DNA from 3 places in the Streptomyces sp. LS-MS-L19 genome. Region 2 is predicted to be linked to each of the others. Evidence: riboswitches for the same ligand, from Rfam matches in the RefSeq annotation. Region 2 holds a riboswitch; each other region holds the start of a gene.
The links. Region 2 has a riboswitch for cyclic di-AMP ahead of AC2XR2_RS33000 (M23 family metallopeptidase). Riboswitches for the same ligand answer to the same signal wherever they lie in the genome.

Region 1 (10,107 bases), 5.9 Mb from region 2:
CGCGAGGTGAGCCGTAGATGATCCCGGACCTGCCACCGCTGCCCGCGCTCACGCGTGCCGAGGGCGAGCTGATCGACCGTTATCTCGACGTCGTCGACCTGCTGGGCCGGATCAACCCGGCGCGGCACGAGGACACCTACGGCGGACTGCGCGCGGCGCAGGCGCTGGTGAGCAGGGCGGCCGAGCTGCGTGACGCCCTGGTCGTGATGCACGCCCGGGGTGAGCGCGAGCTGCACACCGCGACGCTGGCCCGGGCCCTGCGGGTGCTGGACGGGGAGCGGCGCACGGCCCGGGTCACCGTGCCGCCCGCCGACGACAGTTGACGAGGCGTCCGCGGCTGAGCTGAAACGGGCCGAACGACGTACCCCCTATTGGAGGAGGCGCGGCTCCTTTTTCGCGACCGTCAGGGTCGCGCAACGCGTGTGACACGAGAGCGGAATGAGGAGTTTCTGTGCTGGTCGGAGGCTCCTCGGGCGCTCGACACCCCTGCGTTCGAAGGGGTGTTCACCCAAACGGGTGAGTGGTGAGTAACAACACAAATCCACGGTTCCGTTGGGTTTTTCGCACTTCCGTGCGCCAAGATCCCTGTCTGACGACAAGACCCCGCCGCAGCGGCGGGGCGATCCGGGCGGACGCCGAGTCCTGCCGCCGCCTGGATGACCGGTCGACAGAAGTGGATCGGCAGGAGTGGAGGACCCAAGCACGACGGGTCGCCGGGACGGTCACGCCATGACCGGGCCGAGCAGCCCTTGGGGTGAAGCCGCGTCAGCGGCCGGGCAACTTCGCCAGCCCGAATCCGACAGGTCATCCTTCACAGGCGGCTGACGAAGGGTTGCGCATGACTGCGCTCAATCGTGTCCCGTCGCTGATGGTCCGGGCCGGTACGGTCTCGGCGTTCGCCATGGCCGCTGTGGGCGGCTCCGTCGTGGTTCCGGGCGTCGCAGCCGACGCCGCCGCCGCGACGCCGGCGACGAAGGCGCTTCAGGTCGCGGCGTCCAAGAAGGGATCGCCGTACAAGTACGGCGCCACGGGGCCACGCCGCTTCGACTGCTCAGGGCTCACGCTGTACTCGTTCAAGAAGGCGGGCAAGAAGCTCCCGCGGACGGCGGCCCAGCAGTACAACAAGACCCGCCACATCGGCGCCGGTAGCCGCAAGGCCGGTGACCTGGTGTTCTTCCACTCGGGCTCGAACGTCTACCACGTCGGCATCTACGCCGGGAAGGGAAAGATCTGGCACGCCCCCAAGACCGGGGACGTGGTGCGACTGCAGAAGATCTGGACGAAGAGCGTCTGGTACGGCCGGGTCAAGTGACGCCCCGAGGGGCCGGCGGCAACCTGACCTGCCGCCGGCCCCTCGGGTCTCCCGGAGGCTGGGCCGGCGGCAGCACACCGAGAGCCGTGAGCGCGCCTCCGGTGCCGCCGGTCCACGAAGTACGACCACGATCAGCGCGGCTTTGGGGTTGAGCGCATTGGCGACGACCCCCCGCCGCAGCGGGCGCGCGACTGCGCCGACGCCGACGACGGCCCCCGGACGCGTCTCCAGAACACCGCCAGGGTGGCGCCGCCCCCAGGTACAACACACAGCGCCCGGAACAGCCCCTGAAAGGCCGTGAGCACCTCCGCGCCCCGGCCACCGCGAGCGCGGTGTGCAGCAGTAGTCCGGCCACGAGGCCCAGCGCCGGGTGAAGGCGAGCAGCTGCGCATCCATGCGCCCTGAGTTCGCCAGTTCGTCGTACGAACTCGGTCGTTCATCGGGCCGGGAGGCGGCGGCCGCCACGGACGCCTACCGATGCCTCCTGCCGGGCCCCGGGCGTCGCGCTCGGTCCCCGTCGTGGGTTCTACGGCTCCTGCTGGCCCGCCGCCGGGACCGGCTGGGCCGGGACCGTCCACGGGAGTTCGATGGAGACGGTCTTGCCGCCCTCCCGTGTGGGCCTGACTCTCAGTTTTCCGCCGCACTCCGCGGTGAGCCAGCGGATGATCACCATCCCGCGTCCGTTGTCCTGCTGGACCGCGGCCGGAAGGCGCTTGGGGAAGCGGGGGTGGCTGTCGGTCACCCCGATGCGCAGTTGTTCGTCACGGTCCAGCTCGATGTCCACCGTGAAGGTGGGTGACTGACCGAAGGTGTGCTGTACGGCGTTGGTGGCGAGTTCGGAGACGATGAGCCGGACGGTCTCGGCGGTGTCCGTGGACGAGGGCAGCCCCCACTCTGCGAGTGTGCTCAGGACGTAGGTGCGGGCCGCGGAGACCGAGGCGGGTTCGCTCGGCAGAGTGACGGATGCTTCCAGGTGATCTGCCATGGCGACGTCGTCCCTTTCCCACGGGACCGGAGTCCGACACGGTGCGGATGGTTCGAGTACGGTCCCGGACTGGTGGTTCTTCGCCAGAGTGCCATTACCGAGGCGGCGACGGGTGCCGATCCACCAAGATATGCATATATCTGTCGCTCGAAGCGGTGAACTCTGCGACGCGAGACCGTATTTGGGCGGCTCGTAGGGAGTAAGGAGTAGCGCATGCAGCACGGTCCCGCGGTGCGCCGTCGAAAGCTGGGCGCCGAACTGCGTGCGCTGCGCGCGAGTGCGGGCCTCACCAGCGGTGAGGCGGCCCGGCTCGTGGGCTGGCACCAGTCGAAGGTGAGCCGGATCGAGACGGGTGCCAGCGGGGTGAAACCGGCCGATGTGCGGTTACTCCTCGACGCCTTCGGCGTGACGGACGCGGATCTGCGGGAGCTGTTGCTGGTATTGGCGGGTTCCGACGAGGGCGGCGGCGGCCGGCACCACTGGTGGCACGCCTATCGTGGCGTACTCCCGCCGACCTACCGGGACTTCATCAGTCTGGAGTCCCAGGCGAGCGCGATGCGCACCCTGGAGACCTCGGTGGTGCCCGGGCTGCTCCAGACGCCCGAGTACGCCCGCGCGGTGACCCGGGCCGCGGTGGACGGGCTCGACGACGAGCGGCTCGACGCGCTGGTCGAGGTGCGGCTGGCCCGTCAGGACGTCCTGCGCGCCGAGCGGCCACTGGAGTTGAGCGCCGTCCTGGACGAGGCGGTGCTGCGCCGGGAGGTCGGCGGCCCCGAGGTGATGACCCGGCAGCTGCGCAGACTCCTCGAGGCGGCCCGGCTGCCACAAGTGCGCCTGCAGGTACTGCCGTTCACGGCCGGGGCGCATGTGGGTATCACCGGCCCTTTCGTAATCTTCTCATTTTCGAGCACTTCTGATCTGGACGTGGTTGTTCTCGACCACTTGACGAGTAGCCTCTACCTCGAACGGAAAGAAGACCTGGAGGCCTACACCGAGGCCTTCAACACCCTTCAGGGCCACGCCCTTTCGCCCGAGGACTCGTTGGATTACATCGCCGGATTAGGTGACGGCGCGTAAGGAGGCACCATGTCTGCACTGCCTCGGCACGTTCCTTCCAGTACCGAACTGTGTGAAGTGCGGTGGCTGCGCAGCAGTTACAGCACCGGAGCGAACAACTGCGTCGAGACGGCGAGGCCGTCGGCCGGGCCCTGGGCCGGGCTGCTCGCCGTACGCGACTCCAAGGACCCGGACGGACCCGCGCTGCTCTTCTCCCCCGAGAGCTGGGCGGGCTTCACAGCCGCGTTCTGACCGTCGGTCCACCCAGGCGCACGGCCGTGTCACGCCGACTCATGGTCGTGTCTCGCCGATCACCCGTACAGCGCGTTCGATCTGCTCCTCGGAGAGGTCCGCGCGGGCGGTCAGCCTGAGCCGTGAGATGCCGTCGGGCACGGACGGGGGCCGGAAACAGCCCACGAAGAGCCCGGCGGCCCGGCAGTCGGCCGCCCACTGCACGGCCTCCTCCGGGGAGGGCGCGCGCACCGAGACCACCGCGGCGTCCGGACGTACCGCTTCCAGACCCGCGGCGGTCAGACGTGCGTGCAGTCCGGTCGCCACCTCACGCGCGCGTGCGGCCCGCTCGGGCTCACGGCCGAGCAGGCGCAGTGCCGCGAGGGCGGCTCCCGCCGCCGCGGGGGCCAGACCGGTGTCGAAGATGAACGTCCGTGCCGCGTTGACCAGGTGCTCGATCACCCGTGCGGGGCCGAGCACGGCACCGCCCTGGCTGCCGAGCGACTTGGACAGCGTGACCGTGACGACCACGTCGTCGGCGCCCGCGAGCCCCGCCGCGTGCGGGGCCCCGCGGCCGCCGGCGCCGAGCACGCCCAGGCCGTGCGCGTCGTCGACGACCAGGCCCGCGCCGTACTCCCGGCAGGCCGCGGCGAGACCGGCCAGCGGTGCCGCGTCCCCGTCGACGGAGAACACGGTGTCGGACACGGCGACCGCGGGCCCGTCATGCGTACCGAGCGCCTTGCGGACGGCCTGCGGGTCGGCGTGCGCGACGACCTGGGTCGTCCCGCGGGCCAGCCGGCAGCCGTCGATGAGGGAGGCGTGGTTGCCCGCGTCGGAGACGATCAGCGAGCCGTGCGGCGCGAGCGCGGTGACGGCGGCGAGGTTGGCCGCGTAACCGGAGGAGAAGACGAGCGCCGCCTCGAAGCCGCAGAAGTCGGCGAGCTCGCGCTCGAGTTCGGTGTGCAGCTCGGTGGTGCCGGTGACGAGCCGCGACCCGGTGGCGCCGCCGCCCCAGGTCCGGACGGCCGCCTCCGCTCCCGCCACGACCTCGGGGTGGCGGGCCAGGCCCAGGTAGTCGTTGCTCGCGAGATCGAGCAGCGGCGAGTCGGCCGGCCGGGGCCGCAGGGTCCGTACGAGTCCGGCCCGCCGGCGCGCGGCCGCCTGCTCGTCGATCCAGCCGAACGCCATGGGTCCTCCGGTGCTTTTGTAGACAACGGACAGACCCTAGCGGCAGCAAACGCTACCCACGGTGTGGCAATACCCACACGTCAAAGCGGGTGAGTTGTTCGGTCCCTACCTTGGCCGAAGGCGGGTCCGTAGGACAGGATCGGCTCTCATGGACCTGCTGAACACGCTGGTGGACAAGGGGCTTCGGCGCGAGCTGCCGACCCGCGAGGAGGCGCTGGCCGTACTGGCCACGTCCGACGACGAGCTGCTCGATGTGGTGGCCGCGGCCGGGAAGGTGCGCCGGCACTGGTTCGGGCGGCGGGTGAAACTCAACTATCTCGTCAACCTGAAGTCCGGGCTGTGCCCCGAGGACTGCTCGTACTGCTCCCAGCGGCTCGGCTCGTCGACCGGCATCCTCAAGTACACCTGGCTCAAGCCCGAGCAGGCCTCCCAGGCCGCGGCGGCCGGTCTCGCCGGTGGCGCCAAGCGGGTCTGTCTGGTGGCCTCCGGGCGCGGGCCGACCGACCGGGACGTGGACCGGGTGGCGGGCACCATCAAGGCGATCAAGGAGCAGAACGAGGGCGTGGAGGTGTGCGCCTGCCTCGGTCTGCTCTCCGACGGCCAGGCCGAGCGGCTGCGCGAGGCGGGCGCGGACGCCTACAACCACAACCTCAACACGTCCGAGTCGACCTACGGCGACATCACGACCACCCACACCTACGCCGACCGGGTGGACACCGTGAACAAGGCCCACGCGGCCGGCCTGTCCGCCTGCTCGGGTCTGATCGCCGGCATGGGCGAGTCCGACGAGGATCTCGTCGACGTCGTCTACTCGCTGCGCGAGCTGGACCCCGACTCGGTGCCGGTCAACTTCCTGATCCCGGTCGAGGGCACCCCGCTGGCCAAGGAGTGGAACCTCACCCCGCAGCGCTGCCTGCGCATCCTGGCGATGGTCCGGTTCGTCTGCCCGGACGTGGAGGTCCGCATCGCCGGCGGCCGCGAGGTCCACCTGCGCACCATGCAGCCCCTCGCCCTGCACCTCGCCAACTCGATCTTCCTCGGCGACTACCTCACCACGGAGGGCCAGGCCGGCAAGGCCGACCTGGAGATGATCGCCGACGCCGGGTTCGAGGTGGAGGGCGCGGGCGAGGTGACGCTGCCGGAGCACCGGGTGACGACCGGGGGCGGCTGCGGGTCGCACGAGGGCGGTGGCTGCGGCTCGGAGGCGGCCGAGAGCGCCGGGTGCGGGTCGCACGCGGGCGGCGGCGTCTGCGGTACGGCAGCCTCGGCGCCGGCGGTGAGCGAGCCCCGTACCGACCTGGTGGCCGTACGCCGTCGAGGCGCCGGAACGGATCTCGCGCCCAATGCCTGATCTGCCCGGCCTGCCGGTGACGGAGCTGCTGGCGCTCGACCGGCGGCACGTGTGGCATCCGTACGGTCCGATGCCCGGCCGGGTCGACCCGCTCGTCGTGGAGTCGGCGAGCGGGGTGCGGTTGCGCACCTCCTCCGGTGACCTCGTGGACGGCATGTCGTCCTGGTGGTCGGCGATCCACGGCTACAACCACCCGGTGCTGAACGAGGCCGCGCGCGAGCAGCTCGGGCGGATGAGCCATGTGATGTTCGGCGGACTCACCCACGAGCCCGCCGTACGGTTGTCAAAGCTCCTTGTCGACATGTCTCCCGAGGGCCTGGAGCATGTGTTCCTCGCCGACTCGGGGTCGGTGTCGGTCGAGGTCGCGGTGAAGATGTGCCTCCAGTACTGGCGCTCGCTGGGCCGTCCCGGCAAGCGGCGGCTGCTGACCTGGCGGGGCGGCTACCACGGCGACACCTGGCAGCCCATGTCGGTGTGCGACCCCGAGGGCGGGATGCACGAACTGTGGTCCGGGGTGCTGCCCCGCCAGGTGTTCGTGGACGCGCCCCCGGCCGCGTACGAGGAGTCGTACGCCGACCAGCTGCGTGCGGCGATCGAGCGGCACGCGGACGAACTGGCCGCGGTGATCGTGGAGCCGGTGGTGCAGGGCGCGGGCGGGATGCGGTTCCACTCCCCCGCGTATCTGCGGGTGCTCCGCGAGGCGTGCGACGCGCACGACGTGCTGCTGGTGTTCGACGAGATCGCGACCGGGTTCGGGCGCACGGGCGCGCTGTTCGCGGCGGAGCACGCGGCGGTGACGCCGGACGTGATGTGCGTGGGCAAGGCACTGACCGGCGGCTACCTGACGATGGCGGCCACCCTGTGCACGCCCCGGGTGGCCGACGGGATCTCGCGGGGCGAGGTCCCGGTGCTCGCGCATGGTCCGACCTTCATGGGCAACCCGCTGGCCGCGTCGGTGGCCTGCGCCTCGATCGGGCTGCTGCTCGGGCAGGACTGGCTCGCGGAGGTCAAGCGGATCGAGGCGGGACTGCGGGACGGGCTGGCCCCCGCGCGTGAGCTCCCAGGGGTGAAGGACGTACGGGTGCTCGGCGCGATCGGGGTCGTGCAGCTGGACCACGAGGTCGACATGAGGGCCGCGACGGAGGCCGCCGTACGCGAGGGCGTGTGGCTGCGGCCGTTCCGCGACCTCGTCTACACCATGCCGCCGTACGTCACCGGCGACGAGGACGTGGCACGGATCGCGCGCGCGGTGCGCGCCGCGGCGAAGGAGGGATGACATGCCGGTCCTGGTGATCACGGGCACGGGCACGGAGGTCGGCAAGACGGTGACCACGGCCGCCGTCGCCGCGGCGGCGCTCGCGGCGGGGCGGACGGTCGCCGTCCTGAAGGCCGCGCAGACCGGTGTACGGCCGGACGAGCCGGGGGACGCCGAGGAGGTGGCCCGGCTCGCGGGTGCCGTGACGAAGGGTGAACTGGCCCGTTTTCCCGAGCCGTTGGCCCCGGCGACGGCCGCGCGCCGGGCCGCACTCGAGCCGGTGCACCCTGACGGCGTCGCCGAGGCCGCCGCCAAGCTGGCCACCGAGCACGACCTGGTGCTGGTGGAGGGGGCGGGCGGGCTGCTCGTGCGCTTCGACGAGGAGGGCGGGACGCTGGCCGACGCGGCCCAGCTGCTGCGGGCGCCGGTCCTGGTCGTGGCGTCGGCCGGGCTGGGCACCCTGAACACCACGGAGCTGACGGCCCGTGAACTGCGCCGCCGTGAGCTGGACTTGGCGGGTGTGGTGATCGGCAGCTGGCCCGACTCCCCCGATCTCGCCTCGCGTTGCAATGTCGCGGACCTCCCGGACGTGGCCGGGGCCCCACTGCTGGGCGCACTGCCGGCCGGGGCGGGCCGACTCGCACCGGCCGACTTCCGTACCACGGCCCCGAGTTGGCTGGCACCACGACTGGACGGGACCTGGGACGCGGCGGAGTTCGGCGCACGCGAGGCACCGTAAGGAGCCTGGCCGTCTGCGATGGGCCCCGTCCCACCGACCCGACCGGATGGCCGCGTCCCGCAGGCGTGGTCCCTCCGCGCGGGTCGGGCGTCGGGCGGACGGCGGCCTCACACCCGGTGGCGCCCTCGGCGACCGTACAGGCGCCCACCGACTGCCGACCGGGATCGTTCGGCGCGGTCGGCCACGTCACGGAAGGCCGCGTCTCGCTTCCCGCGACCAGCCTCTGTGGCGATCGGACCTGCGTACGGCCGCCACGGCGGGACGTCGTCCTTGAGAGCTGCGTGCTGGTCGAACCCGCCGTCGGCCGCCCGTCGAAGTCACCGTCCCGCCGCGACGGCGAGGAAGGCGTCGACGCGGGACATGTCGGCGCGGCCGGGTCACCCGTCGGCCGCGTGCCGGCTGCCCATGGTGCTGGCCCTCGGGATGAGTCGGTGCGGGGCCCGGATTTCCATGCCGGGGACAGGGGTTGAGCTGCCGATGCGCTTGAGGAGTCGCTCCACCGCCGTCTCGGCGATCATTTTCTTGTCCGGCGAGATGGTGGTGACCGGCGGATTCGAGTACCGGCCGTCCTCGATGTCGTCGTAGCCGACCACGGCGACGTCCTCGGGGACGCGCAGCCCGCGGGCGGCCAGCGTGTGCAGGGCGCCCAGGGCCACCAGGTCGCTGTAGCAGAAGACCGCGTCGGGCGGCTCCTCCAGGTCGAGCAGGTGGGCCATGGCGCTCGCGCCGTCGGAGCGGTTGAAGCGAGGGGTGGAGATGATCAGTTCCTCGCGGACCGGGATCCCGGCCCGCTCATGCGCCAACCGGTAGCCCTGCGTGCGCAGTTGGGCGGCCTCGCCGGTGCGGTAGGGCTGATCGCCGATCGCGGCGACGCGGCGCCGGCCGAGATCGAGCAGATGCTCGGTGGCCTCCCGGGAGGCGGTGACGTCGTCGATGCCGATGTGGTCGAAGCCCCCGTCGCTCACCCGCTCTCCGAGCACGACCAGCGGCAGGTTCGCGTCGCGCTCGCCGAGGTCGGACTGGGCCAGCCCCAGCGGGCTGAAGATGACGCCGTCGAACAGCAGCTGCTGGGAGCCACGGGTGAGGAACAGCTTCTCGTGCTCCGCGTCCCCGTCGGTCTGGTCGATCAGCACGTTGTAGCCCCGCACCCGGGCCGCCCGGATGATGCCCTGGGCCAGCTCGGCGAAGTAGGGCGTGTCCAGGTACGGCACCACGACGGCGATCTGGCCGGACCGGCCGGAGGCGAGATTGCGGGCCAGGACGTTGGGCTGGTAGCCGAGCTCGTCGACGGCCTTCTGCACCCGGGCGCGCATGGCCTCGGAGACCGGTGCGTAGCCGTTGACGACATTGGAGACCGTCCGGCTGGAGACGCCGGCGAGCGCCGCGACGTCGCGGAGTGTGACGCCATTTGCCATATGCCACCTTCGTCCCGGATGTCGTTTGCAGCGCTGAAAGTTTCCTCCGAGTTACCTCTTGCAGCGCGGCAAGTTCTCGGTTAACACTTTTGCAGCGCTGCAGAGCGTAGCAGAAGGGGGCCTGATCCAGCCGGGTCGGGAACCCAGGGATCGTGACGTCACCGCGTCGCGGACCGGACCGTAGGAGCCGCAGTGGGAACAGCCACTCAGGAGCCGGGAGCCGCACCGGCCATGACAGGGCTCGACTCTTTACTCACGGTGGTCTGACAGCGCCCGTGCGCTGACCAGCCGTCTCTCACCTTCACCGACGTCACCCGCACCCACCCCTCCCGCGCCGGCCGACGTCCGCCCCCTCACCGGTGCCGCGGTGCCGCACGCCCTCGGCCCACCTCACCGGACCCCCGTGTCCGGCGTAGCTCCGCCTTGCCACCCTCGCCTGCCCTCGGGCACCACATCCAGGAGATTGCACATGTCCTCCACCAGAAGGCCCACGTCCCGTTCCGTCCGGCGCACCGCGGTCGCGGCGACCTCCGCCGCCCTCGCCGGCGTGCTCCTCGCGGCCTGCGGGTCGGGCG
Region 2 (10,107 bases):
CCGCGTGGAAGTCCTCCGGCGCGGCCGCCGTGGTCAGGTCCAGCGGGGGCGTCGGCTTGAGGCCCTCGGCCACGCAGGCGTCGTAGGTGAGCAGGCCGAGCGACTCGGAGTTGCCGAGGATCGCCACCCTGGGCCCGGTGGGCAGCGGCTGACGGGCCAGCAGCAGGCCGGTGTCGACGAGTTCGGTGATGGTGTCCACGCGGATCACGCCGGCCTGCCTCAACAGCGCGGACACCGTGGCGTGCGGCAGGCGGGTGGCGCGCACGGCGTGGCCCTGCGGGGCCGATCCCGCCCCCTGCACGACGACCAGGGGCTTCGCCGCCGCCGTACGCCGGGCGAGGCGGGTGAACTTGCGGGGGTTGCCGATGGACTCCAGGTACATGAGGACGACGTCGGTGTCCGGGTCGTCGTACCAGTACTGCAGGACGTCGTTGCCGGAGACGTCCGCGCGGTTGCCGGAGGAGACGAAGGTGGAGACGCCGGTGACGCCGGTGACCCCGCCGCCGCGGCGGTGCAGCCGGGAGAGCAGGGCGATGCCGATGGCGCCGGACTGGGCGAACAGGCCGATCCGGCCGGGGCGGGGGGTCTCGGGGGCCAGGGACGCGTTCAGCCGGACGTCCGGGGAGGTGTTGATGATCCCGAAGGCGTTCGGGCCGATGATCCGCATGCCGTACGCGCGTGCGTGCCGGACGAGTTCACGCTGGCGCTCGCGTCCCTCGGGGCCGCTCTCGGCGTACCCGGCGGACAGCACGACGAGCCCCTGCACGCCGTGTGCCCCGCACTCGGCGACGGCCTCGGGGACGTGCTCGGCCGGTACGGCGACGACCGCGAGGTCGACGGGGCTGTCGATGTCGCGCACCGAGCGGTGCGCGGGAACCCCGTCGACCTCCTTCTGCTCCTCCGGGAACGCCTTGTTCACGGCGTACAGCGGGCCTTCGAAGCCGTAGTCCCGGATGTTGGCGAGCACGCTGCGGCCCACACCGCCGGGGGTGCGGCCGACGCCGACGACGGCGACGGAGCCGGGGGCGAGCAGCCGCTGCACCGACCGGGACTCGGCGCGCTGCTCGCGCGCGTACTGCACGGCGAGCGAGCGGTCGGTGGGCTCCAGGTCGAACTCCAGGCGTACGACGCCGTCCTCGAAGCTGCGCTTCTGGGTGTACCCGGCGTCGGTGAACACCTTGATCATCTTGACGTTGGCGGGCAGCACCTCGGCGGCGAAGCGCCGGATGCCGCGCTCGCGGGCGACGGCGCCGATGTGTTCGAGGAGGGCGGAGGCCACGCCGCGGCCCTGGTGGGCGTCCTGGACGAGGAAGGCGACCTCGGCCTCGTCGGCGGGGGCGGAGGCAGGCATGCCATCGTCGCCGATGCGGTCGTAGCGTACGGTGGCGATGAACTCGCCGCCGACCGTGGCGGCGAGTCCCACCCGGTCCACAAAGTCGTGGTGCGTGAAGCGGTGGACGTCCTTGGCGGACAGGCGCGGGTAGGGCGCGAAGAAGCGGTAGTACTTCGACTCGTCCGAGACCTGCTCATAGAAGCTGACCAGGCGATCGGCGTCGTCGACGGTGATGGGCCTGATGCGCGCGGTGCCGCCGTCGCGCAGCACTACGTCGGCCTCCCAGTGGGCGGGGTACTCGTGCCGGTCCGACGCGCTCTGCATGGGCCCCAGAGTACGGCTCGCGTACGACAACGGCGCGAGGCAGTCTGTGGAGAACGCGCGCGAGAGCGCGAGGACGGATGTCGGGCCGAGGCCGCGGTCCGACGACTCACCCCGGGAGGACTCCGGTCCTGTCCGGAGACGTTTCACGTGTGGGAAACTGGTCTAGACAACCCTGAACACCGAAGGGCAGCATCACATGGCTGAGCGCCGCGTCAACGTCGGCTGGGCCGAGGGCCTCCACGCCCGCCCCGCTTCCATCTTCGTCCGGGCCGCCACGGCCGCAGGTATCCCGGTCACGATCGCCAAGGCCGACGGCACCCCCGTCAACGCGGCCTCCATGCTGGGCGTTCTGGGCCTCGGCGCCCAGGGCGGCGAGGAGGTCGTCCTCGCCTCCGACGCCGAGGGCGCGGACGCGGCCCTCGACCGGCTCGCGAAGCTGGTCGCCGAGGGACTCGAGGAGCTTCCCGAGACCGTCTGAGTTCTCCGGGGCACAGCGCGGTAAAAACAGTCGAAGGGCTCGTCCGAATTATCGGGCGGGCCCTTCGCATTTCCCTTTCACGGGCAGCAGAATTACTGCCCCACGAATTGCCCCCTCTTTGTATACGGCGCCCGTGTTAATGCCGCAGACCCGTCACGTTTACAGGATGTTGCGAGGTCCTCACACGGTCGGCGCGATCCGCCCCCGAGGTGAACCGCGGCCGGTGCGCCGCGCTCGAGCGCTCGGTGTGCAGGGCCGTGATCGCCCGCGCGCGCTCGCCGTCCCCGCGCGCCACCGCGTCCACGATCGCGCCGTGCTCCGCCCAGGACTCCACCGGGTCGGCGGGCGCGTCCACGATGTACATCCAGGCGATCTTGTGCCGCAACTGGGTCAGTATCGACGTCATCGCGGGGCTGCCGGCGGCCTGGGCCAGCGTCTCGTGGAACCAGCTCCCCAGGGAGCGCAGATCCTCGCTGTTGCCCCGCCTGGCCCGCTCCTGGCCCAGCCGGACCAGGCCGCGCAGCACCTTCAGATGGGCCTCGGTGCGCCGCTGGGCGGCCCGGGAGGCGCCGAGCGGCTCGAGGAGCATGCGCATCTCCAGGAGGTCCGCGCCCTCCTGCTCGGTGGGTTCGGCGACGCACGCGCCCGCGTGCCGCCGGGTCACGACGAAGCCCTCGGCCTCCAGGGTGCGCAGGGCCTCCCGGACGGGGACGCGGGAGACGCCGTAGCGACGGGCGAGCAGTTCCTCGGTGAGCCGGCTGCCGCGCTCGTGGACACCGGCGACGATGTCGTCCCGGATCGCCGTGCATACCGAGTGCGCCGGAATACGCATGTCCGACCTCCGTCTTAATCCCCGTGAAACGTCGCCGATTGACGTGTGTTCAGTGACTCTATTGCAATCCGCGGGAATTTCCGACGGCGGGCCGGAATCCGGGGATATTTTTTGGACAACACGGCGGCGGAAACGACGAAACCCCGGCTCGCGGGAGCCGGGGCCTCGTGGGGATCGCGCGGGAGTCGCGCCGGGGGCGTCAGACGTTGACGCCGTGCGAGCGCAGGTAGGCGACGGGGTCGATGTCCGAGCCGTACTCGGGGCTGGTGCGCGCCTCGAAGTGCAGGTGCGGCCCGGTGACGTTGCCGGTCGCGCCGGACAGGCCGATCTGCTGGCCGGGGGTGACGGACTGGCCGACCGAGACGCCTATGGACGACAGGTGGCCGTACTGGGTGTACGTGCCGTCGGCCATCCTGATCACGATGTTGTTGCCGTACGACCCTCCCCAGCCGGCCTCCACGACGGTGCCGCGGCCGACCGCGTGCACGGAGGTGCCGCTGGCGGCGTGGAAGTCGACACCGGTGTGGCTGCCGGACGACCACAGGGAGCCGCCGCTCTTGTAGCCGGTGGAGATGTAGGAGCCGGAGATCGGGGCGACGAAGGCGTTGAGGCGCTTGCGCTCGGCCTCGCGGGCGGCGCGCTCCTTGGCCTCGCGTATCTCCTTGGCCCTGGCCTCGGCCTTGCGCTTGGCCTCGGCGGCCGCCTTCTTCTGCGCGGCGGCCTGCTCCTGGGCCACGGCCTGGGCGTCGATCTGCGCGGCGAGCGACTCGCCGGTGCTGACGACGGGCATGAGGCCGCTCTGCTCGACGGAGCTGACGGAGTTGTCGGCGGCGAGCGCCGGGGCGGCGATGGTGCCGATGACGCCGGTGGTGGCGAGGGCGGCGACGCCCGCGGCGCGGGCGGTGGTGCGCTTCATGCGGCTGGGACGACGGTGCTTCCCGGTGGCGCAGGTGAACGCCATGTGGTGGCTGGTCCTTTCCTTCCTTCTCGCCTACCGGGTTAGCTGACGGGTTCGGAGCAGGAAGGTCTCCTACGGGCCCCCTCGCGGTGCGCGGGCGCCCGATTCACCCCAGGGACGTGTGGTGGGTCCCCGGCTCCCCTGGCTCGCGCCGTACGGGGACTCGGCGATGACTGTCCGGTGCCGCGGACGCGGCTCGGTGCCTGACGGACAGCCCAGAGGACGCTAAGCGGGGCAACTTTCAATCCCCAAACCGATCACGGTTTTTGTAGCGCATCCCACAGGGCAGACAGGCAACCTCCGCCCCAATTCGGACATCTAAGAGACCTGGGTGTCGAAAGGGCCCTGGTGACGCTTCCGTCACCAGGGCCCCTAGATCGCGCTTCCTCTACTCGGCCGTCACGACCTTGACTTCGCCGATGCCGAGCGCCTCGACGGGCTCCTTGATGGCGGCCGCGTCGCCGACCAGGACCGTCACCAGCCGGTCCACCGGGAAGGCGTTCACGACGGCCGCGGTGGCCTCGACGGTGCCGGTCGCGGCGAGCTGCTGGTACAGCGTCGCCTGGTAGTCGTCCGGCAGGTGCTGCTCGACCTGGTCGGCCAGCGTGCTCGCGACGGCCGCCGCGGTCTCGTACTTGAGCGGCGCCACACCCACGAGGTTCTGTACGGCGACATCGCGCTCGGCGTCGGTGAGACCGCCCTCGGCGAGCGTGCGCAGCACCTTCCACAGGTCGTCCAGGGCGGGACCGGTGTTGGGGGTGTCGACCGAGCCGCTGATGGCGAGCATCGCGGCGCCCGAGCCGTCCGGCGCGGACCTGAGGACCTGCCCGAACGCCCGTACGCCGTAGGTGTAGCCCTTCTCCTCGCGCAGGACGCGGTCCAGGCGGGAGGTGAGGGTGCCGCCGAGGCAGTACGTGCCGAGCACCTGCGCGGGCCACACGCGTGCGTGCCGGTCGGCGCCGATACGGCCGATCAGCAGCTGCGTCTGCACGGCGCCGGGGCGGTCCACGATGACGACCCGTCCGGTGTCGTCGGCGGTCACCGGCGGCACCGGGCGCGGCTGGGCCTGGGAACCGGTCCAGGAGCCGAGAGTGTCGGCGAGCAGCGCGTCCAGGTCGATGCCGGTGAGGTCGCCGACGACCACGGCGGTCGCGGTGGCGGGGCGCACGTGCTTCTCGTAGAAGGCGCGTACGGCAGCGGAGTCGATGTTCTCGACGGTCTCCTCGGTGCCCTGGCGCGGGCGCGACATGCGCGAGTCCGCCGGGAAGAGCTCCCGGGAGAGCTCCTTGGCGGCGCGGCGCGAGGGGTTGGCCAGCTCGTGCGGGATCTCGTCCAGGCGGTTGGTGACGAGCCGCTCGACCTCGCTGTCCGCGAACGCGGGCGCCCTGAGGGCGTCGGCCAGCAGACCGAGCGCCTTGGCCAGCCGGGAGGCGGGCACTTCGAGGCTGAGGCGGACGCCCGGGTGGTCGGCGTGTGCGTCGAGGGTGGCGCCGCAGCGCTCCAGCTCGGCGGCGAACTCCTCGGCGGAGTGCTTGTCGGTGCCCTCGGAGAAGGCACGCGCCATGATCGTGGCAACGCCGTCCAGGCCGGCCGGTTCGGCGTCCAGGGGCGCGTCCAGGAGCACCTCGACGGCGACGACCTGCTGGCCGGGGCGGTGGCAGCGCAGGAGGGTCAGGCCGTTGTCGAGCGTCCCTCGCTCGGGGGCGGGGAAGGCCCAGACCTTGGGCTCGCCCGCCTGCGGCTGCGGGTGGAATTCCATCGCGGCGAGCTCGGTCACTTGGCCGCCTCCTCGTTCTCGTCGGTGGCTTCTACGGTCGCCGCGGCCTCCGGGTCCTCGGAGGCGTCCTCGGCACTGTCGGCGATCTCGGCCGGGGCGGTGGGCTCGTAGACGAGCACCGCGCGGTTGTCGGGGCGCAGCTTGGCCTTGGCGACCGCCTGCACCTCCTCCGCGCTCACGTCCAGGACGCGCTGCACGGCGGTCAGGGCGAGCTGCGGGTCGCCGAACAGGACGGCGTAGCGGCACAGTTCGTCGGCGCGGCCCGCGACGGTGCCGAGCCGGTCCAGCCACTCGCGCTCCAACTGTGCCTGGGCGCGCTCCATCTCCTCGGCGGTGGGGCCCTCCGCGGCGAACCGGGCGAGCTCCTCGTCGATGGCGGCCTCGATGACCGGCACCTCGACGTCACCGGAGGTCTTCACGTCCAGCCAGCCCAGGGAGGGCGCACCGGCCAGCCGCAGCAGGCCGAAGCCGGCCGCGACGGCCGTACGGTCGCGCCGTACCAGCCGGTTGTAGAGGCGGGAGGACTCGCCGCCGCCCAGGACGGTCAGGGCGAGGTCGGCGGCGTCCGCCTCGCGGGTGCCGTCGTGCGGCAGCCGGTAGGCGGCCATCAACGCGCGCGCGGGGACCTCCTCCTCGACGACCTCGCGCAGCTGCTCGCCGATGATGTCGGGCAGGGTGCCGTCGCGCGGGGGCTGCTTGCCGTCGTGGGAGGGGATGGAGCCGAAGTACTTCTCGACCCAGGCGAGCGTCTGCTCCGGGTCGATGTCGCCGACGACCGACAGGACGGCGTTGTTGGGCGCGTAGTAGGTGCGGAAGAACGCGCGGGCGTCCTCCAGGGTGGCCGCGTCCAGGTCGGCCATGGAACCGATCGGGGTGTGGTGGTAGGGGTGGCCCTCCGGGTAGGCGAGCGCGGTCAGCTTCTCGAACGCGGTGCCGTAGGGGACGTTGTCGTAGCGCTGCCTGCGTTCGTTCTTGACGACGTCGCGCTGGTTCTCCATCGACTCGTCGTCGAGGGCGGCCAGCAGGGAGCCCATGCGGTCGGCCTCCAGCCAGAGGGCGAGTTCCAGCTGGTGGGTCGGCATGGTCTCGAAGTAGTTGGTGCGCTCGAAGCTGGTGGTGCCGTTGAGCGAGCCGCCGGCGCCCTGGACGAGCTCGAAGTGCCCGTTGCCGTGCACCTGCTTCGAACCCTGGAACATCAGGTGCTCGAAGAGGTGAGCAAGGCCGGTACGCCCCTTGACCTCGTGGCGCGAACCGACGTCGTACCAGAGGCACACCGCCGCGACCGGGGTCAGGTGGTCCTCGGAGAGCACCACGCGCAGCCCGTTGGCCAGGCGGTGCTCGGTCGCTGTCAGGCCCCCGGTGCCTGCCTGGTCTGTGGCCGTGTGACCCATGGGCATGTACGTCCCTTCGATCGCGGTCGCGGTCGTGGAAACCGCGGTTCGTGGAGCTGTTTTCCTGCCGGTCCTGCCACTGTATGCAAGCGTGCGGACCCTCGGTGAAGTTCCCGGGGCGCGTACGCCCACAGCGGATCGCGTAGCCTGCGGGCAACCGTGAGCAGGGCGCTGCGCGGTCGCCGGGCCGGCGGCCCGGTGATCGTCGGCCGGGCGGCGTGACGGTCGTCGGGTCAGGCGGCGTGACGGCGGTCGGCCGGGCGGCGTGATGGTCGTCGGCCGAGCGGCTGAGCCGGGTCCTGGCCCGGACTGTCAGTGCCGCGGTCCACAATGGTCCGCGTCAGATCCTGTTCACGCTTCAGCAAGAGTGAGCCAAAGGGCCGATGTGAGCGACCCGTAGGCGAGCGACCAGAAAAGAGGAGCCGGCAGCGATGGCCCGCCGCAGCACGAAGACCCCGCCGCCCGACGACTCGTACGAGGAGCGGATCCTCGACATCGACGTCGTGGACGAGATGAAGGGCTCGTACCTCGAGTACGCGTACTCGGTCATCTACTCCCGCGCGCTCCCCGACGCCCGCGACGGCCTCAAGCCGGTGCACCGGCGCATCGTCTACCAGATGAACGAGATGGGCCTGCGCCCCGACCGCGGCTATGTGAAGTGCGCACGTGTCGTCGGCGAGGTCATGGGCAAGCTGCACCCGCACGGGGACGCGTCGATCTACGACGCCCTCGTGCGCATGGCCCAGCCCTTCTCGATGAGCGTGCCGCTGATCGACGGCCACGGGAACTTCGGTTCGCTGGGCAATGACGACCCGCCGGCCGCCATGCGGTACACCGAGTGCCGGGCGGCCGAGGCCGCGAGCCTGATGACGGAGTCGATCGACGAGGACACCGTCGACTTCGCCCCGAACTACGACGGGCAGGAGCAGGAGCCGGGCGCGCTGCCCGCCGCCTTCCCCAACCTCCTGGTGAACGGCGCCTCGGGCATCGCGGTCGGCATGGCCACCAACATGGCGCCGCACAACCTCACCGAGGTCATCGCGGCCGCCCGCCACCTGATCCGCTACCCGAACGCGGATCTGGACGCCCTGATGAAGCACATCCCTGGCCCCGACCTGCCCACCGGCGGCCGGATCGTCGGCCTCTCGGGCATCCGGGACGCCTACGAGACGGGCCGCGGCACCTTCAAGATCCGCGCGACGGTGTCGGTGGAGACGGTGACCGCGCGCCGCAAGGGCCTGGTCGTCACCGAGCTGCCCTTCACGGTCGGTCCGGAGAAGGTGATCGCCAAGATCAAGGACCTGGTCGGCGCGAAGAAGCTCCAGGGCATCGCCGACGTCAAGGACCTCACCGACCGCGCCCACGGCCTGCGCCTGGTCATCGAGATCAAGAACGGCTTCGTGCCGGAGGCGGTCCTGGAGCAGCTCTACAAGCTGACGCCGATGGAGGAGTCCTTCGGCGTCAACAACGTGGCGCTGGTGGACGGGCAGCCCCTCACGCTCGGCCTCAAGGAGCTCCTTGAGGTCTACCTCGACCACCGCTTCGAAGTGGTGCGCCGCCGCAGCGAGTTTCGGCGCACCAAGCGGCGCGACCGGCTGCACCTGGTCGAGGGCCTGCTCACCGCCCTGGTCGACATCGACGAGGTCATCCGGATCATCCGCTCCAGCGACAACTCCGCACAGGCGAAGGAGCGCCTGATCGAGCGCTTCTCGCTGAGCGAGATCCAGACGCAGTACATCCTGGACACGCCCCTGCGGCGCCTGACCCGGTTCGACCGCATCGAGCTGGAGTCGGAGAAGGACCGCCTCAACGCGGAGATCGCGGAGCTGACCCGGATCCTGGAGTCGGACGCCGAGCTGCGCAAGCTGGTCTCCGCCGAACTGGCCGCGGTCGCCAAGAAGTACGGCACCGAGCGGCGCACGGTGCTGCTGGAGGCCGGGGCGACGGCTCCTGTCGCCGCCGTTCCGCTCCAGGTGGCGGACGACCCGTGCCGGGTGCTGCTGTCCTCGACGGGGCTGCTGGGCCGTACGGCCAACGGCGAGCCGTTCCCGGAGGAGGCGGGCGGCAAGCGCGCCAAGCACGACGTGATCGTCTCGGCGGTGCCGGCCACCGCGCGGGGCGAGGTCGGCGCGGTGACCTCGGCGGGCCGCCTGCTGCGGATCAACGTCATCGACCTGCCGCAGCTCCCGGAGTCGGCGGCGAACCTCGCGGGGGGCGCCCCGCTGGCGGAGTTCCTCTCCCTTGAGGACGGCGAGACGCTGGTCTGCCTGACCACGCTGGACGAGTCCTCCCCCGGTCTGGCGCTCGGCACCGAACAGGGCGTCGTCAAGCGTGTGGTCCCCGACTATCCGTCCAACAAGGACGAGTTGGAGGTCATCACGCTCAAGGAGGGCGACCGGATCGTCGGCGCGGTGGAACTGCGCACGGGCGAGGAGGACCTGGTCTTCATCACCGACGACGCGCAGCTGTTGCGCTACCAGGCCTCCCAGGTCCGGCCGCAGGGCCGTCCGGCGGGCGGTATGACGGGCATCAAGTTGACCGAGGGCGCGAAGGTCATCTCGTTCACCGCGGTGGACCCGGCGGCGGACGCGGTCGTGTTCACGGTCGCGGGCTCGCGCGGCACGCTCGACGACTCGGTCCAGACGACGGCCAAGCTGACGCCGTTCGACCAGTACCCGCGCAAGGGCCGCGCCACCGGTGGTGTGCGGTGCCAGCGGTTCCTGAAGGGCGAGGACTGCCTGTCCCTGGCCTGGGCGGGCGCCGTCCCGGCCCGTGCCGCGCAGAAGAACGGCACCCCGGCCGACCTCCCGGAGATGGACCCGCGCCGGGACGGCTCGGGCGTGTCGCTCGGGAAGACGGTGTCGGTCGTGGCGGGGCCGGTCTAGGCCGGTTCGTCGGGATCCTCTTCCGTCCCCTGCACGAAACGCAGGACGCCCCACATACCGGCCTCGTCGGCGGTGTGCGGGGCGTTCTGCCTGCCCGCCTCCAGTTCCTCGTGGAGCGCGCGGGTGTCG
Region 3 (10,107 bases), 1.5 Mb from region 2:
GTGCACAGCTCCCCTCGCCCCTGTCATCGGCGGGCAACAAGTAGGTAACCCCACGCCCCCGCCATTGACAAGGGGCTGAAACAATTCTCTACTGTGCACGATCACAGAGCCGCGCGGCCCTCGCGCACAGCCTCACGGACCCGTCCGCAGAACCTCCCCCCACGGCGGTTGCCGCGTACGCGGAAGGTCCGGGACCGGCTGGTTCCAAGTCAGGGGAGATGAAGATGTCGATCAACCGCCGCCAGATCAGCAGGCGCAGCATCCTTGCCGGGGCCGCAGCCCTCGGCCTCACCGGCACCCTCGCCGCCTGCGGCGGTTCCGACGACGACTCCGGCGGCAGCGACAGCGGGCCGGTCAAGCTGACCTACTGGTCGTGGGCTCCGAACATGGAGAAGGTCGCCGCGATCTGGAACAAGAAGAACCCGGACATCACGGTCACCGTGTCCAAGCAGGCCAGCGGCCAGGAGATCCTCTCCAAGCTGATCACCGCGAAGAAGGCCGGCAACGCCCCCGACCTCATCCAGGTCGAGTACCAGTCGCTGCCCACCCTGGTCTCCAACGACGTGCTGGCCGACATCTCCAAGTACGCCGGTGACACCAAGTCCCAGTTCGCCGAGGGCCTTTGGGGCATGGTCACGCTCGGCACGGACGCGCTCTACGCGATCCCGCAGGACTCCGGGCCGCTGATGTTCTACTACCGCGAGGACCTCTTCAAGAAGCACGGCCTGAGCGTCCCGAAGACCTGGACGGAGTTCGCCGAGACCGCCCGCGCCGCCAGGAAGGCCGTCCCGGACGCCTACCTGACCACCTTCTCCGCCAACGACCCCGGTCTGTTCGCGGGCCTCTCCCAGCAGGCCGGCGGCAAGTGGTGGACCGTCGACTCGGGCGGCAAGTGGACCGTCGGCATCGACGACGCGGCCACCCGGCAGGTCGCCGAGTTCTGGGGCGGCCTGGTCCAGGAGGGCGTCATCGACAACCAGCCGATGTACACCCCGGCCTGGAACAACGCCCTCAACAAGGGCACCCACCTCGCATGGGTCTCGGCCGTGTGGGCGCCCGGTGTGCTGGTCTCCTCCGCGCCCGACACCAAGGGCAAGTGGCGCATGGCCCCGCTGCCGCAATGGAAGTCCGGCGAGAACGTCACCGGCAGCTGGGGCGGCTCCTCCACCGGTGTCTCCACCGACTCCAAGCACGCCGAGGCCGCCGCCAAGTTCGCCACCTGGCTGAACACCGACCCGGAGGCGCTGGCCGCCCTGGTCAAGGAGGTCGCCATCTACCCGGCGGCCACGAAGGGCCAGTCCGGTGACGTCCTGACCACGCCGGAGTTCTTCTCGAACCAGGCGGACTTCTACACCACGGCCGGCGAGATCGCCGCCACCACGGCCGCCGCTGCCTGGGGCCCCAACGTCAACACCGCCTACACCACCTTCCAGGACGCCTTCGGCAAGGCCACCAAGGCGAAGAAGGAAGCCCAGTTCGACTCCGCCCTCGCCACCGTGCAGTCGAAGACCTTCGCCGACATGAAGAAGCAGGGCTTCGAGGTGACCGAGGCATGACCAGCGCTCCGCTCAAGGGCGCCGACCTCACCGAGGTCGCGCCCTTGGCGGACGGCACCGGCACCGCCCAGTCCGTCCGCCCCAGCCGCCCCCGCCGCCGTGGCCGCAGCGCACCGTACTGGTTCCTGGTGCCCACCCTCACCCTCTTCGCCGCCTTCACCGTGGTGCCCATCGGGTACGCGATCTGGCTGAGCCTGCACAAGGTCCAGGTCAAGGGCATCGGCCTCGGCAAGGGCGCCCGGCAGCAGGTCTGGAACGGCCTCGGCAACTACACCGACGTCCTCAAGGACTCCGAGTTCGGCCACAGCGTCCTGCGCGCCTTCGGCTACGGCCTCATCGTCATCCCGACCATGCTGGGCCTCGCGCTGCTGTTCGCGCTGATGCTGGACACCCCGAAGGCCCGCAGCGCGCCCTTCGCCCGGCTGATGATCTTCCTGCCGTACGCGGTGCCGGGCATCATCGCCGCCCTGATGTGGGGCTTCCTGTACCTGCCGGACGTCAGCCCCTTCTACTACCTGCTCGACAAGTTCGGCCTCCCGCAGCCCGACCTGTTCGACGGCGGCAACCTCTACCTCTCCTTCGCGAACATCGCGGTCTGGGGCGGCACCGGCTTCAACATGATCGTCATCTACACCGCCCTGCGGGCCATCCCGCCGGACATCTACGAGGCGGCCAGGATCGACGGCGCCACCGACCTGAAGATCGCCCTGAGGATCAAGATCCCGATCGTGATGCCCTCCCTGGTGCTCACCTTCTTCTTCTCGGTGATCGCCACCCTCCAGGTCTTCACCGAGCCGATGGCCCTCAAGCCGCTCACCAACGGCCTGCCCAGCTCGTGGAGCCCCCTGATGGCCATCTACGACAAGGCCTTCCTCCAGTCCGACATCTACGGAGCCTCCGCCACCGCGGTCGTCCTGGCCCTGGCCACGTTCGTCCTCTCCTTCACCCTGCTGCGCATCTCCGACCGCTACACCCGGGAGGACCGGGCATGACCCCGCTCACCCTCACCGCCGACCCGACCGCGAAGACGCGCCGCACCGCCTGGGTGCCCACGCTCGTGCTGCTCCTCGGCGCGCTGTACTGCCCGATCCCCATCGCCTGGGTGGTCATCGCGGCGACCAAGGACCGCTCGGAGCTCTTCTCCACCTTCACCTTCGCCCCCGGCTCCGGCTTCCTCCAGAACCTGAGCGACCTGACCGCCTACCGGGACGGCATCTTCTGGAGGTGGATGGCCAACTCGGCCTTCTACGCCGGTCTCGGCGCCCTGCTCTCGGCCGCGGTCTCCGCCGCCGGCGGCTACGCGCTCGGCCGGTTCGCGTTCCGGGGCCGCGAGGCCGTCTTCAAGATGATCCTGGCCGGCGTCCTGGTCCCGTCGATCGTGCTCGCCGTACCGCAGTACCTGCTGCTGTCGAAGCTCGGCATGGCCGACTCCTACTGGTCGATGCTGCTGCCGTCGATCCTCTCGCCGTACGGCGTCTACCTGGTCCGCATCTACGCGGCCGCGTCGGTGCCCGCCGAGCTGATGGAGGCGGCCCGCATGGACGGCGCGAGCGAGTGGCGGATCTTCTCGCGGATCGCCGTACCGATGATGATGCCGGGCCTGATCACGGTGTTCCTCTTCCAGTTCGTCGGCATCTGGAACAACTTCCTGCTGCCCTTCGTCATGCTCGCCGACGACGAGAAGTTCCCGATCACCCTCGGCCTCTACACGCTGCTCGCCCAGGGCGCCTCGCAGCCGGCCCTCTACACCCTGGTCATCACCGGCTGTCTGCTCGCGATCCTGCCGCTGATCGGGCTCTTCCTGGTGATCCAGCGGTTCTGGTCCCTGGACCTGCTGAGCGGCTCGGTCAAGGCCTGAGACCCCGGCCCACTTCCACGAACGAGGAACATGACCACCAGTGCGAACGGGCGCCGCAGGCCCCCCACCATCCACGACGTCGCCCGGGAGGCGGGCGTGTCGCGGGGCACCGTCTCCCGTTTCCTGAACGGCGGCCACTACGTCTCGCCCGCCGCCGGGCGGGCCGTGGAGTCCGCCATCAGGAAGACCGGGTACGTGGTCAACCGGCATGCCCGCAGCCTCAGTACGGGCCGGTCGGACTCGGTGGCGTTCCTGCTGACGGAACCGCAGGAGAAGTTCTTCGAGGACCCCAACTTCAACGTCCTGCTGCGGGGTTGCACCGAGCGGCTCGCCCAGCACGACATCCCGCTGCTGCTGATGCTCGCCGAGAGCGACGACGACCGGCGCCGGCTGACCCGGTACATCACCTCGGGCCACGTCGACGGGGTGCTGCTGCTGTCCAACCACAGCGGTGACCCGGTCGCGGCCGAACTCCACGACGCGGGGATCCCGTTGGTGGTGTGCGGCAAGCCGATCGGGCTCGGCTCCAAGGTGAGTTACGTGGCCGCCGCCGACCGGGAGGGCGCGCAGGACATGGTCCGGCATCTCCTCGAAGGGGGCCGGCGGCGCGTCGGCATGGTCACCGGGCCGCTGGACATGCCGGGCGGCCCGGACCGGCTGGCCGGCTACCGGGACGTGCTCGCCGAAGCGGGTCTGCCCTACGACCCGGCGCTCGTGGTGGAGGGCGACTTCCGGCGCAGCGGTGGCGAACGCGCGGCCCGGCGCCTGCTGTCCCAGGCCCCCGACATGGACGCCGTCTTCGTCGCCTCCGACCTCATGGCCCTCGGCGTCGTCAACGTCCTTCAGCAGTCCGGGCGTTCGGTCCCCGATGACATCGCTGTCGGCGGCTTCGACGACTCACCCGCGGCCACCGCCATCGCCCCGGCCCTCACCACCATGCGCCAGCCCTTCGACCGCATCAGCGCCGAGATGGTCCGCATGCTCCTGGCCCAGATCGCCGGCGAGGACACGGCAGGGGTCATCCTCCCGACCGAACTGGTGGTGCGGGACTCGGCGTAGCGCCGAAGAAGGGGAGCAGGGGAGTGGCCGTCCGGCCCCACCCGCCCCTCCACGCCCCCGGAACCGGAACTGCCGTCAACAGATGTGAAAGCAGCAGCCGTCCGGTTCGCGTCGAGTCGGAGGGGCCAACCATCCGTATTCTCTGATCATGGCCGCCTCCCCCGCATATTCACTCATCGCCACCGACCTGGACGGCACGCTGCTCCGCGCCGACGACACCCTCTCCGACCGGTCGTTGGCCGTGCTCGCGAGGGTGGCGGCGCGCGGGGCCCAGCACCTCGTCGTGACAGGACGGCCGGCGCCCAGAGTGCGGCCGCTCCTCGACGACCTCGGCAGCACGGGGCTCGCGGTGTGCGGGCAGGGCGCGCAGGTGTACGACGCCGGCGCGGACCGTCTGCTGTGGTCGGTGACCCTGGACCGGGAGCTGGCCGAGACCGCGCTCGGGAAGATCGAGGCCGAGGTCGGGCAGGTGTACGCGGCGGTGGACCAGGACGGTGTCGACGGGCTGACCCTCATCGAGCCGGGCTACCTGATGCCCCATCCGACCCTGCCCGCGGTGCGGGTCGGCCGCCGCGACGACCTGTGGTGCGAGCCGATCAGCAAGGTGCTGCTGCGCCACCCGTACCTGTCCGACGACGAGTTGGCGGTCACGGCGCGCTCGGTGGTCGGCTCGCTGGCCACGGTCACCATGTCGGGCCCGGGGACCGTCGAACTCCAGCCATGCGGCATCACCAAGGCGACCGGTCTCGCGCTGGCCGCCGAACACCTGGGCCTGGGGCCCGAGGTGACGATCGCCTTCGGGGACATGCCCAACGACATCCCCATGTTCGACTGGGCGGCCCACGGCGTCGCGATGGCCAACGCCCACCCCGAACTCAAGGCCGTGGCCGACGAGGTGACCTCGTCGAACGAGGACGACGGCATCGCCGTCGTCCTCGAAAGACTGTTCAGTGAGGCGTAGTTCCTAGTACGCGCCCCACACGTTGTCGATGGACCCGTACCGCTGGGCCGCGTAGTTGCAGGCCGCGGTGATGTTCGCGACCGGGTCGTACGGGTCCCACGAGGTGTTGGCCACGTGGTAGGCGTTGAAGGTCGGGTCGATCACCTGGAGCAGGCCCTTGGAGGGCGTGCCGGCGGCCGCGTTGGAGTCCCACAGGTTGATGGCGTAGGGGTTGCCGGAGGACTCGCGGATGACGTTGCGGTAGATGCCGTCGTAGGAGCCGGGGATGCCGTGCTCGGCCATGACGGCGAGGGAGGCGCGGATCCAGCCGTCGAGGTTGTTGGCGTAGCCGAGGGTGGTCGCGGTCTGCACGGCCGGGGTGGCCGCGGACGCGGTGGTCGCGCCGATGAGGGGGAGCGCGAGTACGGCGACTCCGGTGCCGGCGATGGCGAGCTTGCGGACGAGACGGCTCGTGCGGGGAGCGCGGTGCTGAGCGGCAGCAGGCATGGCGAATTCCTCTCCGTCGCCTGCGAGGTGAGCTGTCGGGTTCGGGCGGGGAGTTGCCCGGCCATGCCCGTAAAAGGCATGACTTCACCCCAAGCCGTACCGGTATGTCCGAAGACGCCCGGTCCGGCGGCTTACCTGGGTCCCCCGCTCCTGCCGTGGTTCTCGGTGGGTGTACGGGCGGCGGCAGGATTCGGCGTCCGCCCGACAGGCCGGGAACGTATGCGAGAGCACATGTCCGGAACAAGTGGCGAATTCACATGCCGTGCCTATTGACCTTGGTCGGGGGCATTTGGGGCACTTGATCCTTTGCGGTCGCAAGCCTCAACTGGCGCGCCGAAAAAGGCGGATTGATGGATTCCGGATATCCGTCGGACCGTCAGCCCGAGTGAGTCACATCACGCCTGTGCGCAAGACGCGCAAAACGGGCAAGAGGCTCAACTCATAGTCAACTGGCCGTCCGTGGGATCCGCTTCTCCCACGTCCGGTGGAAGACCACCTCGCCGCCGTCGGTGCAGATCACCTCGTTCGAGGTGAAGAAGTCCGTCCCGTCGCAGCTGATCTCCGAGCGGGTGCGCACGGTGGTGTCCCAGGCGAGTTCGGGGCGGTGCAGCCGGATCGACCAGTCCGAGCGGGTGCGGGCGGACAGCGGGTCCTGCTCGTCGATCGTGTACGTCTCCAGCGCGTCCTCGGTGAACTCCAGCCCGTCGGGGTGCACGTGCGTGCCGCCGTAGCGGGGATCGACCTCCAGACGCCACTCGCCCTTGGCCACGTCACGCACGACCAGGCGCTCGGGGCGCGGCTCGTCCAGGGTGGCCGGGCTCCATCCGTCCGCGGCCACGCCGCGGGTGTCCCCCGGCGGCGCGGGCTTCTCCGGCTCCTCGAACGTGATGTCCGGGGACGCCTCACGCGCGCGGACCGGCAGTTCGAGGAAGCTGCCCGCGGGGTCCACGGTGAAGCCCGCCCGCGACTCGGGCTGCGGCCAGATCCACGGCCAGTACGCCGAGGACACGGCGAGCCGGATCCGGTGCCCGGGCGGGAAGGCGTGCCCGACGCCGTTCAGCTCGAAGGTCACCTCCTGCGTGGCCCCCGGCTCCCAGGGCACCACCCGGTCCCGGCCGAGGCGCGCCGACAGGTTGAGCACCCCGCGCGTGACGAGTGTCGAGGAGCCGTCCGGGGCGACATCGCACAGCCGCGCGACGACCTGCCCGCGCGACACCTCCGAGGTCACCCTGAGCCGCACCCGCGGCCGTCCCAGCACCCACGTCTCCTCGCCCACCGCGAACTCGAAGCAGGCCGAGCGGGCGTCCTCCTCCCGCTGGTCCGGCGGCAGATCGGCGTCGTTCCCGAACGGGACGAACCGGCCGGCGTCCACCCCCGTGTGCTGCGGCGAACGGACCAGCACGGCGGGGCCCTGGAGGCCGTACGACACCGTCGTGACGTGGGGGGAGGGCCAGGCGGGCTCGCCGACCCAGCGGCCGGGCAGGGTGCCGTAGACCGTCGCCGGGGGGTGGGAGTCGCTGACGTAGGAACGCAGCAGCGGTTCCCGCATGACGCCGGTGTCGACGCCCTTGAGGTGCTGGTCCCACCAGCGCAGGGTCTCCTGGAGGAAGCCGATCGCCGGGCCGGGCGGCAGGCCGCGGTCCGGGTACTGGTGGGACCAGGGGCCGATGATCCCCCGGACCCGGTCGGCGGGCAGGTGCTCGACGAGCCGGAGGACCGTGTCGCGGTACGGGTCGTGCCAGCCGCCCACCGCGAGGACGGCCGCGTCGATCGCGCCGTAGTCCTCGCGGACGCTGCCGTGCCGCCAGTAGGCGTCCCGGGTCTGGTGCCCGAGCCAGGTGTGGAGCACCGGCTCCACGGCCTCCAGGCGCTTCAGCCACATGTCCCGCCAGGCGTCGCCGACATGGAGCGGGTCCGGCGGCCGGCACACGTGGGCGAGCATCGTCGCCGCCCACGCGTGCGTGTCCACCGCGAGGACGGAACCTCCGCTGTAGTGCACGTCGTTGTCGTAGCGGTCGTCGGTGGCGCAGACGGTGACGACCGCCCTGAGCGGCTCGGGCGCGAGGGCCGCGATCCGCAGGGAGGTGAAGCCGCCCCAGGAGAGGCCGAACATGCCGACCCCGCCGTCGCACCACGGCTGCGCTGCCAGCCAGTGGACGACCTCGACCCCGTCGGCGAGCTCGGTCGCCGAGTACGCGTCGCCCGGCACGCCCTCGCTGTCGCCGTGCCCGCGCACGTCCACCCGCACGGAGGCGTAGCCGTGGCCCGCGTACCACGGGTGGCGCTGCCGGTCGTGGGGCGCGGTCCGGTCGGCGAGGCGGTACGGCAGGTATTCGAGGATCGCGGGTACCGGTTCGGGAGTGAGCGGCCGCCACACACGCGCGTACAGCCGCGTCCCGTCGGACAGCGGGATGCGGACGTCCTCGTGGGTCGTCTCGTGGGGGAAGGACGTACGGATGTGCATCATTTCCCTATAAGGAGATAGATGTCCGTTCTTTTCAGGTGATCAAAAACATACCGGTCGTGATCCGATACCGCCTGGCATGGACGGGGCGGGCGCTATCGGTGATCCAAAGGTGACCGGATACGCTGACTCGAGTGATGGCAGCGACCTATCGACATTCCGCATAACCGCCAGAAGACACCAGCAGACAGGAGACCCCTCGTGACCGTCGTCGGGCCGTTCGGGCTGAGCGTGCGGGACCAGGCTCTGGAAGCCGATGTCCAGGCCGGAATGACGGCTGTCGAGGAGGGACTGCTCGAGGCCACCAAGAGCGAGGTCCCCTTCATCACGGAGGCCGCCCAGCACCTGGTGCGGGCGGGCGGAAAGCGGTTCCGGCCGCTGCTCGTGATGCTCGCCGCCCAGTTCGGCGACCCGTATGCGCCGGGCGTGGTCCCGTCGGCCGTGGTGGTGGAGCTGACCCACCTCGCGACGCTGTACCACGACGACGTCATGGACGAGGCCGCCGTGCGCCGCGGGGTCGACAGCGCCAACACCCGCTGGGGCAACTCGGTGGCCGTCCTGACCGGCGACTTCCTGTTCGCCCGCGCCTCGCACATCCTCGCCGACCTCGGCCCCGAGGCGGTCCGGGTGCAGGCGGAGGCGTTCGAACGCCTGGTCACCGGCCAGATCCTGGAGACCGCGGGCCCGATGGACGGCCGCGACCCGGTCGAGCACTACCTGGACGTACTCGGCGGCAAGACCGGCTCGCTGGTCGCCGTCTCGTGCCGCTTCGGGGCCATGATGTCCGGCGCCGACGAGACGGTCGTGGACGTCCTGACCCAGTACGGCGAGCGCCTCGGCGTGGCCTTCCAGCTCGCGGACGACGTCCTGGACATCGCCTCCGACTCCCACGAGTCCGGCAAGACCCCCGGCACCGACCTGCGCGAGGGCATCCCCACCATGCCGGTGCTGCGGCTGCGCGAGCGGGCCGCCCGGCTCGGGCTCGCCGAGGACATCGCCCTGTGCGAGCTCCTGGACTCCGACCTCACCGACGACGCCCGGCACGCCGAGGCGCTGGCCGCGCTGCGCGGCCACCCCGCCCTCGAACAGGCCCGCCGGGACACCGTGCGGTACGCCCAGGACGCGCGCGCGGCGCTGGCCCCGCTGCGGGAGTGCGACGCGAAGGCGGCCCTGATGGAGCTGTGCGACGCCGTGGTGCACCGCGCGGGCTGAGGCCCCTGGCATGACGAGGACCGGCACCGCCCCCTACGGGTCGTAGGGGGCGTTGGCATGTCGTGTCATACCCCAGGTGTACACGGAGTTGGCTCCGTGGGCTGACGCATGCTCATGGCCGATTTGGTCAGATGGACACCACGGAAAACACCACTCCTCACCGATTCGGGTGAGAATGGCGGCTACGGGGTGGACGTAGGGGAGTTGACAGCCGCCGCCGACGACGGAGGTAAGGCACACATGGCACCGAACGCATCCGACGACAGCGCTACCGCCGCGGACGCCGACGAACTGCGCGCGGCGCGCCGGCGCAAGGCCGCGCGCTACGTCGTGCCGGCCACGGTGGTGGGAGTCGCGGCGGCGACCATCGGGCTCGTCCCGGCGCTCGCCGACTCCGGCGACCCCGACCTGCCGAAGATCAGCGCACAGGAACTCATCGAGAAGATCGCCGCGTCGGACGTCCAGCAGCTGTCCGGCACCGTGAAGATCACCACCGACCTCGGCCTGCCGG

Region 1: it holds a riboswitch for cyclic di-AMP, as region 2 does, so the genes downstream of both, AC2XR2_RS06335 (C40 family peptidase) here and AC2XR2_RS33000 (M23 family metallopeptidase) in region 2, are expected to answer to the same signal.
Region 3: it holds a riboswitch for cyclic di-AMP, as region 2 does, so the genes downstream of both, AC2XR2_RS26470 (transglycosylase SLT domain-containing protein) here and AC2XR2_RS33000 (M23 family metallopeptidase) in region 2, are expected to answer to the same signal.

Annotation. Positions count from the first base shown of each region.
Region 1 is NZ_JBYCLL010000001.1:1,468,314-1,478,420, forward strand. Features, by position in the region: gene AC2XR2_RS06325 (ATP-dependent Clp protease proteolytic subunit) at 1-10, shown strand, start outside; gene AC2XR2_RS06330 (hypothetical protein) at 18-323, shown strand; cyclic di-AMP (ydaO/yuaA leader) riboswitch at 656-835, shown strand; gene AC2XR2_RS06335 (C40 family peptidase) at 839-1,312, shown strand; gene AC2XR2_RS06340 (ATP-binding protein) at 1,839-2,297, opposite strand; gene AC2XR2_RS06345 (helix-turn-helix domain-containing protein) at 2,511-3,374, shown strand; gene AC2XR2_RS06350 (DUF397 domain-containing protein) at 3,384-3,605, shown strand; gene AC2XR2_RS06355 (8-amino-7-oxononanoate synthase) at 3,645-4,772, opposite strand; gene bioB (biotin synthase BioB) at 4,921-6,123, shown strand; gene AC2XR2_RS06365 (adenosylmethionine--8-amino-7-oxononanoate transaminase) at 6,116-7,399, shown strand; gene bioD (dethiobiotin synthase) at 7,401-8,117, shown strand; gene AC2XR2_RS06375 (LacI family DNA-binding transcriptional regulator) at 8,495-9,532, opposite strand; gene AC2XR2_RS06380 (ABC transporter substrate-binding protein) at 10,002-10,107, shown strand, end outside.
Region 2 is NZ_JBYCLL010000001.1:7,383,196-7,393,302, reverse strand. Features, by position in the region: gene AC2XR2_RS33015 (bifunctional acetate--CoA ligase family protein/GNAT family N-acetyltransferase) at 1-1,657, opposite strand, end outside; gene AC2XR2_RS33010 (HPr family phosphocarrier protein) at 1,854-2,135, shown strand; gene AC2XR2_RS33005 (GntR family transcriptional regulator) at 2,272-2,967, opposite strand; gene AC2XR2_RS33000 (M23 family metallopeptidase) at 3,167-3,928, opposite strand; cyclic di-AMP (ydaO/yuaA leader) riboswitch at 3,942-4,104, opposite strand; gene AC2XR2_RS32995 (M16 family metallopeptidase) at 4,314-5,702, opposite strand; gene AC2XR2_RS32990 (M16 family metallopeptidase) at 5,699-7,099, opposite strand; gene AC2XR2_RS32985 (DNA gyrase/topoisomerase IV subunit A) at 7,525-9,978, shown strand; gene AC2XR2_RS32980 (CobW family GTP-binding protein) at 9,975-10,107, opposite strand, start outside.
Region 3 is NZ_JBYCLL010000001.1:5,918,247-5,928,353, forward strand. Features, by position in the region: gene AC2XR2_RS26445 (ABC transporter substrate-binding protein) at 219-1,556, shown strand; gene AC2XR2_RS26450 (carbohydrate ABC transporter permease) at 1,553-2,548, shown strand; gene AC2XR2_RS26455 (carbohydrate ABC transporter permease) at 2,545-3,414, shown strand; gene AC2XR2_RS26460 (LacI family DNA-binding transcriptional regulator) at 3,445-4,473, shown strand; gene AC2XR2_RS26465 (HAD family hydrolase) at 4,622-5,434, shown strand; gene AC2XR2_RS26470 (transglycosylase SLT domain-containing protein) at 5,438-5,920, opposite strand; cyclic di-AMP (ydaO/yuaA leader) riboswitch at 5,925-6,098, opposite strand; gene AC2XR2_RS26475 (CocE/NonD family hydrolase) at 6,366-8,384, opposite strand; gene AC2XR2_RS26480 (polyprenyl synthetase family protein) at 8,586-9,596, shown strand; gene AC2XR2_RS26485 (LolA family protein) at 9,837-10,107, shown strand, end outside.